Regions from separate parts of the Streptomyces sp. NPDC001315 genome, predicted to be linked through region 1. Evidence: predicted binding sites of a transcription regulator. Region 1 holds the regulator's gene; the other holds the start of a gene.
What was found. The regulator HrcA, encoded in region 1, represses chaperone genes, less so after heat shock. The targets are predictions, from matches to a motif close to TTNGCACTCNGNNNNNCNGAGTGCNAA.
Positions count from the first base shown of each region.

Region 2: groES (co-chaperone GroES) is a predicted target of HrcA. The motif match lies at 2,528-2,554, and genes of this name have one in related genera.

Region 1 covers NZ_JBIAWZ010000001.1:219,877-227,241, reverse strand. Annotated here, with positions in the region: gene ACFY16_RS01060 (SpoIIE family protein phosphatase) at 1-1,727, shown strand, start outside; gene hemW (radical SAM family heme chaperone HemW) at 1,770-3,002, shown strand; gene ACFY16_RS01050 (DUF3097 domain-containing protein) at 3,023-3,826, opposite strand; partial or broken gene ACFY16_RS01045 (MBL fold metallo-hydrolase) at 3,966-4,180, opposite strand; gene hrcA (heat-inducible transcriptional repressor HrcA) at 4,346-5,362, shown strand; gene dnaJ (molecular chaperone DnaJ) at 5,363-6,502, shown strand; gene ACFY16_RS01030 (nitronate monooxygenase) at 6,687-7,365, shown strand, end outside.
Region 2 covers NZ_JBIAWZ010000022.1:73,495-80,859, forward strand. Annotated here, with positions in the region: gene ACFY16_RS36085 (methyltransferase domain-containing protein) at 1-555, opposite strand, end outside; gene ACFY16_RS36090 (polysaccharide deacetylase family protein) at 646-1,581, shown strand; gene ACFY16_RS36095 (polysaccharide deacetylase family protein) at 1,578-2,441, shown strand; gene groES (co-chaperone GroES) at 2,700-3,008, shown strand; gene groL (chaperonin GroEL) at 3,118-4,743, shown strand; gene ACFY16_RS36110 (ester cyclase) at 4,841-5,548, opposite strand; gene ACFY16_RS36115 (SDR family NAD(P)-dependent oxidoreductase) at 5,645-6,418, opposite strand; gene ACFY16_RS36120 (MOSC domain-containing protein) at 6,516-7,184, opposite strand; gene ACFY16_RS36125 (LysR family transcriptional regulator) at 7,265-7,365, shown strand, end outside.

The DNA of each region.
Region 1 (7,365 bases):
GCGAGCTCGTCACCAACGCCGTCGTCCACGCCGGAACCGACGTCGAGCTGGTGTGCCGCCTGGAGGAGCCGGCGGGCGCCGTCGTCGTCGAGGTCTCCGACCAGCACCCCTCGCGCGCCCCGCGCGACGGCGGCACCGAACCCGCGTACGAGACACCGGAGTACGGGCGCGGCCTCCGCCTCGTGGCCACGCTCGCCGAGGCCTGGGGCGTCACCTACCGCAGAGGCGCCAAGACGGTGTGGGCGCGGCTGCCCGTCGAACCCGCCGACGATTCCGAGGCCTACGGCGCCGAGCGCGCCCCGGCCTATGCGCTGGGCGTCGCCGAGATCCTCGCCCCCGAGCCCCAGCAGGCCGACCGGGACCGGGACTGGTTGGGCCGCGGCGCCCTGTCCTTCCTCGCCGAGGCCTCCGACCTGCTCGCGGGCCAGCTCGACGAGGACCTGGTCGCCTCGCTCACCGGCCAGCTGATCGTGCCGAGGCTGGCCGACTGGTGCGCGGTGTGGCTCGAGGACGAGGCCACCGGCCGGTGGGGGTCCCCCCGCTCGAGCGGAGCCGAGAGTGGGGGAGGCTGGGGCGACGCGGCCGCGGGCGCCGGACCACGGCTGGCCCGGGTCTGGCACGGCAGCGAGAACGTCATCGAGGAGCTGCGCACCGCCCTGGAGAAGGACCCGCCACGGCCGCCGGACGCGATACGTTCCGGGCCGGTTCCGTTTCCCTGGCCCGGGGTGGCATCGGGCGGCAGCGGGGCGTACGGATCCCACGGGGCCCGAGGGTCCCACGGGACGGCGCTCGCCTACCGCCTCGTCGCCGGCGGGCGCCCGCTGGGCACCCTGGTCATCGGGCGGGCCGGCCTGGCGCGCTTCCCCGACGAGGTCACCGGGCTGGTGGAGGACCTCAGCCGCCGCGTGGCCCTCGCCATCGGCGCGGCCCGCCAGTATGCCCGCCAGGCCACCATCAGCGCCGTCCTCCAGCGCGGGCTGCTGCCCGGCGCCGTCGCCGAGATCCCCGGGGTGCGCAGCGCCCTCGTCTACGAGCCGTGCGACAAGGGTGGCCCCAGCGGCGACTTCTACGACCTCTTCCCGGCCGGCGACGGACGCTGGTGCTTCGCCGTCGGCGACGTCCAGGGCAAGGGCCCCGAGGCGGCCGTCGTGATCGGCCTCGCCCGGCCCTGGCTGCGGCTCCTGGCCCGCGAGGGCTACCGCGTCGCCGACGTCCTCGACCGTCTCAACCAGCTCCTCCTCGACGACGCCACGGAGGCTGCCGACGCCGCCGCCCGCGCCCTCATCGGACCCGCCGGCCCCGGCGACGGCCCGCAGACCCGCTTCCTCTCCCTCGTCTACGGCGAGCTCGCCCCCTTCGAAGGCGGCGTCCGCTGCACCCTCGCCTCCGCCGGACACCCGCTGCCGCTGCTCCTCGGGCCCGACGGCGGTGTCCGTACGGTCGCGCGACCGCAGACCCTCCTCGGGGTCTTCGAGGACGAGACGTACACCAGCGAGACCTTCGAGCTGCTCCCGGGCGACAGCCTGCTGTGCGTCACGGACGGGGTGACCGAGCGGCGCTCCGGCTCGCGCCAGTTCGACGACGGCGACGGCCTCGCCGCCGCGTTCGCCGGGTGCAGGGGCCTCGACGCCGAACTGATCGCGGAGCGCATCAGACGGCTGGTGCACGAGTTCGGCGGACAGCCGCCGGAGGACGACCTGGCGCTGCTGGTGCTCCAGGCCGAGTAGCCGTCCACGGGGCAACCGTCCACGTGCTGGACAATGGAGGACATGCCTTCCGCACTCCCCGACGGCGAGCCCGTCCCCGACGACGGCGCACTGCCCGCGTCCGCGCTCGCCGGGACCGCCGACCGCCCCCTCGGGTTCTACCTCCACGTCCCCTACTGCGCGACCCGCTGCGGCTACTGCGACTTCAACACCTACACCGCGACCGAGCTGCGCGGCACCGGCGGCGTCCTCGCCTCCCGCGACAACTACGCCGAGACCCTGATCGATGAGATCCGCCTGGCCCGCAAGGTCCTCGGCGACGACCGGCGCGAGGTCCGCACGGTCTTCGTCGGCGGCGGTACGCCCACCCTGCTGGCCGCGGACGATCTCGTACGGATGCTGGGGGCGATCCGCGACGAGTTCGGGCTGGCGGCGGACGCGGAGATCACGACGGAGGCGAACCCGGAGTCGGTGAACCCGGCCTACCTCGCCACGCTCCGGGACGGCGGCTTCAACCGGATCTCCTTCGGCATGCAGAGCGCCAAGCAGCACGTACTGAAGATCCTCGACCGCACCCACACCCCGGGCCGCCCGGAGGCGTGCGTCGCGGAGGCGCGTGCGGCGGGCTTCGAGCACGTCAACCTGGACCTGATCTACGGCACGCCCGGCGAGTCGGACGACGACTGGCGGGCGTCGCTGGACGCGGCGCTGGGCGCGGGCCCCGACCACATCAGCGCGTACGCCCTGATCGTCGAGGAGGGCACCCAGCTCGCCCGCCGCATCCGGCGCGGCGAGGTACCGATGACGGACGACGACGTCCACGCCGACCGGTACCTGATCGCCGACGAGGCGCTGTCGGCGGCGGGCTTCGACTGGTACGAGGTGTCGAACTGGGCGACGTCCGAGGCGGGCCGCTGCCTGCACAACGAGCTGTACTGGCGCGGCGCCGACTGGTGGGGCGCGGGCCCCGGCGCCCACAGCCACGTCGGCGGGGTGCGCTGGTGGAACGTGAAGCATCCGGGGGCGTACGCGGCGGCCCTCGCGGAGGGACGGTCGCCGGGGGCCGGGCGTGAGCTTCTGTCGGTCGAGGACCGCCGGGTCGAGCGCATCCTGCTGGAGCTGCGCCTGCGGGAGGGCGTGCCGCTGGATCTGCTGCACGAGCCCGGCCTCGCGGCCTCGCGGCGGGCACTGTCCGACGGGCTGCTCGAAACGGGGCCGTACGACGAGGGACGGGCGGTGCTCACCCTGCGCGGGCGGCTGCTGGCGGACGCCGTGGTGCGGGACCTGGTGGACTGAGGGCGACGCGGCCGCAGGCTTCAGGGCACGGTCACATGGTCGATGAGCCGCTCCACGGAGCCCAGCAACTCCGGCTCCAGGTCCTTGTAGGACTCCACCCGCGCCAGAATCGCCTGCCACACCGCGCCCGTGTTCTCCGGCCACCCCAGTGCCCGGCACACCCCCGTCTTCCAGTCCTGCCCGTGCGGGATCCGGGGCCACGCCTCGATCCCCAGGGACGACGGCTTCACCGCCTGCCAGATGTCGATGTACGGGTGGCCCACCACCAGCGCGTGTTCGCTCGTCACCGACGCGGCGATACGGGACTCCTTGGAGCCCGGCACCAGGTGGTCCACCAGGACACCCAGGCGGGCGTCCGGGCCGGGGGAGAACGCGGCGACGATCGACGGGAGGTCGTCGACGCCCTCCAGGTACTCCACGACCACGCCCTCGATGCGCAGGTCGTCGCCCCACACCTTCTCGACCAGCTCGGCGTCGTGCCGGCCCTCCACGTAGATACGCCCGGCGCGGGCCACCCGCGCGCGTGCGCCGGGGACGGCGACCGAGCCGGATGCCGTACGGGTGGGCCGTGGCGGAGCCGAGGACGACGGGCGGACCAGCGTCACCACCCGGCCCTCCAGCAGGAAGCCCCGCGGCTCCAGCGGGAACACCCGGTGCTTGCCGAAGCGGTCCTCCAGCGTCACCGTGCCCGCCTCGCAGCGGATCACCGCCCCGCAGAAACCGGTCCCGGGCTCCTCGACCACCAGGCCGGGCTCGGCGGGGACCTCCGGGACCGGCTTGGGCTTCTTCCACGGCGGAGTCAGGTCGGGTGAGTACTGGCGCATTCGGATGACGATAGGAGAAGCCGTCGGCGTGTCGTGGACGAGGGCTCACGACACGCCGAAACACTCCGCCGGCGCGTGCCGCTGCGCCCGTACGAAGGTCCTGGACGCAGGACTCGCTCCCGCTCAGCCTCCAGGAACGGTGGGTGAGTGCGAGAAAGCACACACGGCCGCCGGCGATCGCCTCCGCCTGCCCGCGCAGCCGGGCGCCCTTCGCGAGGATCGAACCGGCGTCGATCGGCAGAGCCGAACCGTCCCCCACGACCAGCCCCACCGCGCAGTCCCACACCGGAAGACGGCACCGTCCGACCCCTCGGTCAGCCGCTCCCACCCCAGCTCTTCCCAAGTCACCGTCATGCGGCGACGCTAGCCGTGGGAGCGGGCCCGTCACGTCGTCGCAGGCCCAGCCTTGCCCGGGGCGTACCCCACGGCCGTACACTGGCTCGGGGAACGCTGGCACTCGCGCTCGCAGAGTGCCAGGCGGAAGGCCACGGGGACGACATTCCGGGAGGTGTGCGCGAGATGCTGAGCGAACGCAGGCTTCAGGTGCTGCGCGCCATCGTCCAGGACTACGTCGGTACCGAGGAGCCCGTGGGCTCCAAGGCACTCACCGAGCGGCACAAGCTCGGCGTCTCCCCCGCGACCGTCCGCAACGACATGGCGGCCCTCGAGGACGAGGGGTACATCGCCCAGCCGCACACCAGCGCCGGGCGCATCCCCACCGACAAGGGCTACCGGCTGTTCGTCGACAAGCTCGCGGGCGTCAAACCGATGACGGCGCCCGAGCGGCGCGCGATCCAGAACTTCCTCGACGGGGCCGTCGACCTCGACGACGTGGTGGCCCGGACCGTACGGCTGCTCGCGCAGCTGACCCGGCAGGTCGCCGTCGTGCAGTACCCGTCGCTGACCCGCTCGACGGTGCGGCACGTGGAGCTGCTGGCGCTGGCGCCGGCGCGCGTGATGCTGGTGCTGATCACCGACACCGGCCGGGTCGAGCAGCGCGTGGTCGACTGCACGGCGCCCTTCGGCGAGACCTCCCTGGCGGATCTGCGGGCGCGGCTGAACAGCCGGGTCGCGGGGCGCCGGTTCGCGGACGTACCCCGTCTCGTGGAGGATCTGCCGGACGCCTTCGAGGCAGAGGACCGCGGCACGGTCTCGACGGTGCTCTCCACTCTGCTGGAGACGCTCGTCGAGGAGAACGAGGAGCGGTTGATGATCGGCGGCACCGCCAATCTGACCCGCTTCGGACATGACTTCCCTCTCACGATCCGTCCCGTCCTCGAGGCGCTGGAGGAGCATGTCGTGCTCCTCAAGTTGCTTGGCGAGGCGGGAGATTCGGGCATGACCGTGCGGATCGGTCACGAGAACGCCTATGAGGGACTCAACTCCACTTCGGTGGTGTCGGTCGGCTACGGTTCGGGCAACGAGGCGGTCGCCAAGCTCGGCGTGGTCGGACCGACCCGCATGGATTACCCGGGAACGATGGGAGCGGTACGCGCAGTGGCACGGTACGTCGGACAGATCCTGGCGGAGTCCTAAGTGGCCACGGACTACTACGCCGTTCTCGGCGTGCGTCGCGACGCGTCGCAGGAAGAGATCAAGAAGGCCTTCCGGCGGCTCGCGCGCGAGCTGCATCCGGACGTCAACCCCGATCCGAAGACCCAGGAGCGGTTCAAGGAGATCAACGCCGCTTACGAGGTGTTGTCGGACCCGCAGAAGAAGCAGGTCTACGACCTCGGCGGCGACCCGCTCTCCCAGTCGGGCGGGGCCGGCGCGGGCGGCTTCGGCGCCGGTGGCTTCGGCAACTTCTCCGACATCATGGACGCCTTCTTCGGCACGGCGTCGCAGCGCGGACCGCGCTCGCGCACGCGCCGGGGCCAGGACGCGATGATCCGGCTCGAGATCGAGCTGGACGAGGCGGCCTTCGGCACCACGAAGGACATCCAGGTCGACACGGCGATCGTCTGCTCCACCTGCAACGGTGAGGGCGCGGCGCCGGGGACGAGTGCCCAGACGTGTGACATGTGCCGCGGTCGCGGCGAGGTGTCGCAGGTCACGCGGTCCTTCCTCGGCCAGGTCATGACGTCCCGCCCCTGCCCCCAGTGCCAGGGCTTCGGGACCGTCGTGCCGACCCCGTGCCCGGAGTGCGCGGGCGACGGCCGGGTGCGGTCCCGTCGGACCCTGACCGTGAAGATCCCGGCGGGTGTCGACAACGGCACGCGTATCCAGCTGGCCGGTGAGGGCGAGGTCGGGCCCGGTGGCGGTCCCGCCGGTGACCTGTACGTCGAGATCCACGAGCTGCCGCACGCGATGTTCCAGCGGCGCGGCGACGACCTGCACTGCACGGTGACGATCCCGATGACGGCGGCGGCCCTCGGCACGAAGGTGCCGCTGGAGACCCTGGACGGCATGGAGGAGGTCGACATCAGGCCCGGCACCCAGTCCGGCCAGTCGATCCCGCTGCACGGCCGTGGCGTCACCCACCTGCGCGGCGGCGGCCGGGGCGACCTCATCGTCCACGTCGAGGTGCAGACCCCGACCAAGCTCGACCCCGAGCAGGAGCGCCTGCTGCGCGAGCTGGCCAAGCTGCGCGGGGAGGAGCGTCCGCAGGGGCAGTTCCAGCCGGGGCAGCAAGGGTTGTTCTCGCGGTTGAAGGACGCGTTCAACGGTCGTACGTGAGCTGCGGGGCGGCTGGGGGTCCGGGGGTCGTCCCCCGGGCAGGCGCGGTCAGCCGGGGCAGCAAGGGTTGTTCTCGCGGTTGAAGGACGCGTTCAACGGTCGCTGAGGTCCCCTCTCCCCCTGGCCTGTGCCAGGGGGGAAGTCTCGATTCGGACTTGTTCGAAGGACGTGACAACATGCCGTCATGTCCTCCGCACTGACCGATCTCTGCCCCCATCCGATCGTGCAGGCCCCCATGGCGGGCGGCGTCTCCGTGCCGCAGCTCGCCGCCGCCGTCTCCGAGGCGGGCGGGCTCGGGTTCCTGGCCGCCGGGTACAAGACCGCCGACGGCGTGTACCAGGAGATCAAGCAGCTGCGGAGCCTCACAGCCCGCCCCTTCGGCGTGAACCTGTTCATGCCGCAGCCGGAGTTCCCCGGTGCGAGCACCGGCTCCACTGCCGACGCCGCGCCCCCCGCGGCCGGCGCCGTCGAGGTCTACGCCCACCAGCTGGCCGGCGAGGCCGCCTGGTACGAGACGGAGCTCGGCGACCCGGACAGCGGGCGTGACGACGGGTACGAGGCCAAGCTCGCGGTGCTGCTGGACAACCCGGTGCCGGTGGTGTCGTTCCACTTCGGCGTCCCGAGCCGGGACGTGCTGGAATCCCTGCGCCGTGCCGGCAGCCTCACGTGGGTCACCGCCACTACCGTCGAGGAGGCCCTCGCGGTGGAGCGGGCGGGCGCCGACGCGGTGATCGTGCAGGGCGTCGAGGCGGGCGGCCACCAGGGAACCCACCGTGACATCCAGGAGAACGACGGCTGTGGCATCGGACTGCTCGCGCTGATCGCGCAGGTCCGTGAGGCCGTGAGCCTCCCGCTGGTCGCCG
Region 2 (7,365 bases), on a different contig from region 1:
CGGCGAGTACGCCTCCGGATCGAAGATACGACCGCGACCGCCCCGGCGCGCCGGGTCCACGAAGACGGCGTCGTACGGCGTCGCGTCCACCTCCGTGACATCCGCCTCCCGCACCTCGATCAGATCGGCGAGCCCCAGCGCGTCGGCGTTCGCCCGCGCCACGGCCGCCGTCAGCGGGTCGCGGTCCACGGCGAGGACCCGGATGCCGACGCGGGCGAGCGCGATCGCGTCGCCGCCGATGCCGCAGCACAGGTCGGCGACCGAGGCCACGCCGAGTTCCTTGAGCCTTCGGGCGCGATACGTGGCCACCGTCGCCCGGGTGGACTGCTCCACCCCGTTGGGCGTGAAGAACATCCGCTGCGCGTCCTCGGCCGCGAACTTCGCCGCCGCCCGCTGCCGCAGCCGCGCCTGGCCGATCGCCGCCGACACCAGTTCGGCGGGGTGCTCGCGGCGCAGCCGGGTGGCGACGGCGAGCTCGTCGGCCGGGGCGGTGTCGCGTACCTCGTCGAGGAGGGCGCGACCTTCGGGCGTGAGGAGGGCGTCCAGGTCGTTCACCGGCTCATTGTGGGCCAGTCGGTGGATGGTGCGCCTCCGGTGGCGGTGTCGGGCCGGGTGCGGCGGCGTGGGCTGGGAGGATCCGGCAGCATGCGAGTAGTCGTACAAGATGACAAAAATGGCGCGTTTCGGGTCTCTCGGGTCCGTTGCGTCATCGCCGCGCTCGCCGTCGCCGCCATCGCTTCGGGCTGTGCGCAGGGTGGCGACGGGACGGCGGTCCGTCCGGCCCCCGGACAGCCGAATCCCCTCCACGCACCCCCGGCCCGCGCCCTCGACTCCTATGCCGGCAAGCTGCGCGCCGAGTACGCGGCCCGGGCCGCCGCAGCCAGGCGCTGGGGCCTGGAGAAGGTCCCGCTGACACCCCCGCGGCCCCCGGCGAGGAAGCCGGAGATCACCGCACGCGACGGGTTCGAGGTCCATGGCCAGGAGGAGCTGAACCTGCCCCCGGTCTTCACCACGATCCCCACCGAGCAGAAGGTCGTCTTCCTCACCATCGACGACGGCTCCGAGAAGGACCCGGCGTTCCTGCGCATGATGAGCGACCTGAAGATCCCGTACACCGCCTTCCTCAGCGGCTACCTGATCAAGGACGACTACGGCTACTTCAAGAAGATGCAGGGCAGGGGAGTGGTCCTGAACAACCACACCCTCCACCACCCGTACCTGCCCGGCCTGTCGTACGAGGAGCAGAAACACGAGATCTGCGGCATGCAGGACGTGATCGAGAGCCACTACGGCAAGCGCCCGACCGTCTTCCGCCCGCCCTACGGCAACTACAACCAGGACACCCTGCGCGCCGCGAAGGCCTGCGGTATCAAGTACGCCCCGATCTGGGACGAGGAGGTCTTCGTCGACCACTGGGAGTACCGCGAGTGGGACCAGGGCCTGCACCCCGGAGACATCGTCCTCACCCATTTCCGGGGCCCGACCGACTGGGCGGGCACGATGCCCGACATGATCCGCCGGTTCCTGAAGAAGGTCACCGACGAGGGGTACGCGGTGGCCCGCCTGGAGGACTACCTGTGAGGCTGAGGGCGCTGACCGCGGGAGTGCTGGCGTCGGCCGTACTGCTGACCGGCTGCGCCCAGTCCGTCGACCCGATCGAGCGGCTGGGCAAGAAGGCGGCCCAGCGGGTACGGCCGCACAGCCCTGCCGGGCAGCAGGCGTACCGCCACTGGGGCCTCACGGCTCCACTGACCCCGGCCCCCGAGCCGGCGGTCCGGCCGCTCACCGATCGCGCCGGTCCGGCCGATCCCGCTGGTCCCGCCGGTCCGGCCGATCCCGCACGTCCCGCCGGTCGCGGCCTCCCGCTCGTGGTCGACCACGTCCCGACCCGCGACAAGGTCGTCTTCCTCACCTACGACGACGGCGCCGAACGCGATCCGCGGTTCGTCGACATGGTCCGTGAACTACGGCTTCCGGTCAGCATGTTCCTCACGGACAGCGTCGTCGGACCGGCGTACGGCCACTTCGCCCGGCTGCGGTCGGTCGGCGCGAGCCTCCAGAACCACACCCTCGACCATCCCTCCCTGCGCGGTCTGCCCTACGCCGGTCAGCGCGCGGAGATCTGCGGCCAGCAGGACAAGCTCCGGGCCCGTTTCGGCGTGCGCCCGCGCCTGCTCCGGCCGCCCTACGGCACGTACGACGCCGCCACGCTGCGTGCCGCCGCCGACTGCGGTGTCTCCGCGGTGGTGCTGTGGCGGGTGTCGATGGGAGCGGACGACCTGACCTACGCCAAGGGCTCCCACCAGCTCCTCCCCGGCGACATCGTGGCCGTCGGCCCGGACGAGACGACGACCCCGACGCTCAGGCAGCGCACGACCCGCCTGCTGCGCCGGATCCAGCGGCAGGGCCTGACGGTGGGACGTCTGGAGGACTACCTGTAGCCCGAGCGGCCCCCCGCCCGACTCGGTTGACCGGCGGTCAGTCCGACCAGGGCGCACCCGGATTCCCGCGCCGCGCCGCAGCGCAATTGGCACTCCGCTTGACCGAGTGCTAATCGCGGTCATAGTCTCGGCCCTGGCACTCCCCCCTGGAGAGTGCCAACACGCGACGGGCAGGTCCGGCACCCGCGACGACGGATCGACCTGGTCGCCACCTCAGACAGTTAACCCCGTGAGATCTCCGAAGGGGGAGGTCGGATCGTGACGACCGCCAGCTCCAAGGTTGCCATCAAGCCGCTCGAGGACCGCATCGTGGTCCAGCCGCTCGACGCCGAGCAGACCACGGCCTCTGGCCTGGTCATCCCGGACACCGCGAAGGAGAAGCCCCAGGAGGGCGTCGTCCTCGCCGTGGGCCCGGGCCGCTTCGAGAACGGCGAGCGCCTGCCGCTCGACGTCAAGACCGGCGACATCGTGCTGTACAGCAAGTACGGCGGCACCGAGGTGAAGTACAACGGCGAGGAGTACCTCGTCCTCTCGGCTCGCGACGTGCTCGCGATCATCGAGAAGTAGTTCACCCGAAGATTTGCTTTGTGAGCTGCGCCCCTGGCCACCCCGCTGACGCCGGGCGGCGAGGGGCGCAGTTCTTTCATACGAGTTCCGAGAGGGCTGAAACGCTCCCATGGCGAAGATTCTGAAGTTCGACGAGGACGCCCGTCGCGCCCTCGAGCGCGGCGTCAACAAGCTTGCCGACACGGTGAAGGTGACGATCGGCCCCAAGGGCCGCAACGTCGTCATCGACAAGAAGTTCGGCGCCCCGACCATCACCAACGACGGTGTCACCATCGCCCGCGAGGTCGAGATCGACGACCCGTACGAGAACCTCGGCGCCCAGCTGGTGAAGGAGGTGGCGACCAAGACCAACGACGTCGCTGGTGACGGCACCACCACCGCCACCGTGCTCGCCCAGGCGCTGGTGCGCGAGGGCCTGAAGAACGTCGCCGCCGGTGCCTCCCCGGCCGCCCTGAAGAAGGGCATCGACGCCGCGGTCAAGGCCGTCTCCGAGGACCTCCTCGCCTCGGCCCGTCCGATCGACGAGAAGTCCGACATCGCCGCGGTCGCCGCGCTGTCCGCCCAGGACCAGCAGGTCGGCGAGCTCATCGCCGAGGCGATGGACAAGGTCGGCAAGGACGGTGTCATCACCGTCGAGGAGTCCAACACCTTCGGTCTGGAGCTGGACTTCACCGAGGGCATGGCCTTCGACAAGGGCTACCTGTCGCCGTACTTCGTGACGGACCAGGAGCGCATGGAGGCCGTCCTCGACGAGCCGTACATCCTGATCAACCAGGGCAAGGTCTCCTCCATCCAGGACCTGCTGCCGCTGCTGGAGAAGGTCATCCAGACCAACTCCTCGAAGCCGCTGCTGATCATCGCCGAGGACGTCGAGGGCGAGGCCCTGTCGACCCTGGTCGTCAACAAGATCCGCGGCACCTTCAACGCGGTCGCGGTCAAGGCCCCCGGCTTCGGTGACCGCCGCAAGGCGATGCTGCAGGACCTGGCGATCCTCACCGGTGCCACGGTCATCTCCGAGGAGGTCGGCCTCAAGCTCGACCAGGTCGGTCTGGACGTGCTGGGCTCCGCCCGCCGCGTCACCGTCACCAAGGACGACACCACGGTCGTCGACGGTGCCGGCAACGCCGAGGACGTCGTCGGCCGCGTCGCCCAGATCAAGGCCGAGATCGAGAACACCGACTCCGACTGGGACCGCGAGAAGCTCCAGGAGCGCCTCGCCAAGCTGGCCGGCGGCGTGTGCGTGATCAAGGTCGGCGCCGCCACCGAGGTGGAGCTGAAGGAGAAGAAGCACCGTCTGGAGGACGCCATCTCCGCGACCCGCGCCGCGGTCGAGGAGGGCATCGTCTCCGGTGGTGGCTCCGCGCTGGTGCACGCCGCCAAGGTCCTCGAGGGCAACCTCGACAAGACCGGCGACGAGGCCACCGGTGTCGCCGTGGTCCGCCGCGCGGTCGTCGAGCCGCTGCGCTGGATCGCCGAGAACGCCGGCCTCGAGGGCTACGTCATCACCTCCAAGGTCGCCGAGCTCGACAAGGGCCAGGGCTTCAACGCCGCCACCGGCGAGTACGGCGACCTGGTCAAGGCCGGCGTCATCGACCCGGTGAAGGTCACCCGCTCCGCCCTGGAGAACGCCGCCTCCATCGCCTCCCTCCTCCTCACGACCGAGACCCTGGTCGTCGAGAAGAAGGAAGAGGAAGAGCCGGCCGCCGCGGGCCACGGTCACGGCCACTCCCACTGAGGCACGCGCCACCGCACCACCGGAAGAAGCCCCCGTTCCGAATACGGAACGGGGGCTTCTCCCCCTCGCGGGCGGCTTGTCGCTCCTTGGCGCGCTGTCAGAGCTCCAGCGAGTCCAGCACCCCGAGCTGCGCCATCAGCCCCAGCCTGTCGTACTGCCACCACCCCTCGACGATCTTCGCGTCCTCACCGCACCGGAAGACGGTCGTGCCGGTCATCGACACCTGCTTCCCGGTGGCCGGAATCCCCAGGAAGTCGCCGCGGTGCGTGCCCTGCCAGGTCCAGCGCGTGGACACCCGGTCGCCCTGGGCGATCTGGTCCTCCACGGTGAACGCGAAGTCGAACGCGCCCCGCCACATCTCGATCTCGCGCCGCATGTTGTCCAGCCCGAGCGTGTCCTGATCGTTGGCGGGATCGTGGTCGTGGTAGTTCTCCGCCAGCACGTCGTTCAGCGGCGGAAGTTCACCCCTGGCGGCCACCTGCTCGAAGAACCTGCGCGCGTTGCCCGCGTACAACTGCTCGTCCCGCACCACTTCGAGGTCCGTGAACGTCGGCATCTCGTCGCAGAGGGCGACCATCTCCTGGAAGATCTTGTCGGTTTCGGGGAGATTCGAGTTCCGCATCGCGTCCTCGTACGACGGGAACTCCACGATCTCGATGATGTGCGACGCGTCGGACCTGTCCCTGCCGAGCAGGTCGTGCGTCGCGGTCCGCTTCCCCTTGGTCTGTTCGACCCACGTGTCCATGAGCCGGTTCATCTCGTCGAACCGACTCGTCCTGCACTCGATGAGCTGTACGAACGTCATGACGCCGCCTCCGGCCCCCCTGGGTCCGGTCCCTCACGCCCATTCTCCCACCGGAGTGGCGACGTCACCCCCTTCGTACCGAGCCTCGCCCGAGGGTCACTGCGGCCCGTACTTGCGCCCCGTCTTCGAGGTGACCCCGCCCAGCAGCCCCCGCGGTGTCACCTTCACCAGCCCCATCAGTGCCTTGTAGCGCGGGTCCGGAACGGACAACGACTTCCCGCGCGCCAGATCGTTCAGCGCCGCCGCGACCAGCTTGTCGGCATCCAGCCACATCCAGCCCGGAATGTTGTCCGTGCCCATCCCGGCCCGCTCATGGAACTCGGTCCGCACGAAGCCGGGGCACAGCGCCATCAGCCGCACGCCGCTGCCCGCCAGATCCCGCGCGGCTCCCTGCGTGAACTGCACGACCCACGCCTTGGACGCACCGTACGTACCCCGGGGGACGAAGGCGGCGACCGAGGCGACGTTGACGACTCCGCCGCGACCGCGCTCCCGCATTCCCCCGGTCGCCGCCGCCGTCAGCCGCAGCACCGCCTCGCAGTGCACCTTGAGCATCTTCAGCTCGTCGGCCATCGACACGTCGAGGAAGCGGCCCTTGTTGCCGAAACCGGCGTTGTTGATCAGCAGGTCGACGGGGTTCCTCCGGTCGCCGAGCCGGTCGGCCACCGCGTCGATGCCGTCGTCCGTCGCGAGGTCCGCCGTCAGCACCTCCGCCTCGATGCCGTGCCGGTCGTGCAGTTCCGTCGCCTGCTCCCGAAGCCGCTTGGTGTCGCGTGCCACCAGCACGAGGTTGTGCCCGTCCGCGGCCAGCCGCCGCGCGAACGCGGCACCGATGCCCGCGGTCGATCCCGTAATCAGAGCCGTTGTCATGGCGCAAGCGTAGTTACCCGGACGGTGTGCGTCCGCTCTCTGCACAGGGCCTCCCGCTGGTGAACAGCGGTGTGCGCCGGACTTGCCTGACGAAGATTCAGACCTTGTGCTGCTCCGCGTACTTCCGTGCCGCCGCCAGCGACTCCGGATGCAGCGCCTCGCCCGCCGCGAGCAGCCGCGGCAGCAGTTCCCGCTCGGTCGTGACCGCCCTGAACTGGAGGGCCACCGTCACCTCGTGGGCAGGCCGGTGCACGATCTCGACCCGGTCGCCCGCCCGTATCTCACCCGGCTCGATCACCCGGAGGTAGGCGCCGGGCGCGCCCTTGCGCGTGAACCGCTTCACCCACCCCCGCTCACCCAGATGGTCCTGGAAGGTGCGGCACGGAATCCGCCCACAGGTGACCTCCAGCACCAGCTCACGCCCGATGCGCCAGCGCTCGCCGATCCGCGCGCCGGACACGTCGAGGCCGGAGGTCGTGAGGTTCTCGCCGAACGCGCCGTTGCCGAGCGTCCGGCCCAGCTCGCGCTCCCAGTCGTCGAGGTCCTCGCGCGCGACCGCGTACACGGCCTGGTCGTCGCCGCCGTGATGGCGGGTGTCGCACACCGCGTCCCCGGCCAGCCCGCTCGCGCCGGTCCCCTTGGGCCCGGGCGCGGACACCCGCACCGGCCCGTCCGACGGCTGCTTGTCGATGCCGGTCAGACCCTCCGGCTGGTCCGTGTAGGGCACGGCCCGCGGGCGGCCCAGGTTCACCGAGAGAAGCTTCATGGACGCAGGCTAAAAGGCCGACCCCCAAAGCGTCGACGCAATATCGGGCGCCGCACCCAAGGCCGACTTATGCTTGAAGGGTGATCGAGGCCCGTCATCTCCGCGTCCTGCGCGCCGTCGCCGCCACCGGCTCCTTCTCGGCGGCGGGGCGTGAACTGGGCTGCACCCAGCCCGCCGTGAG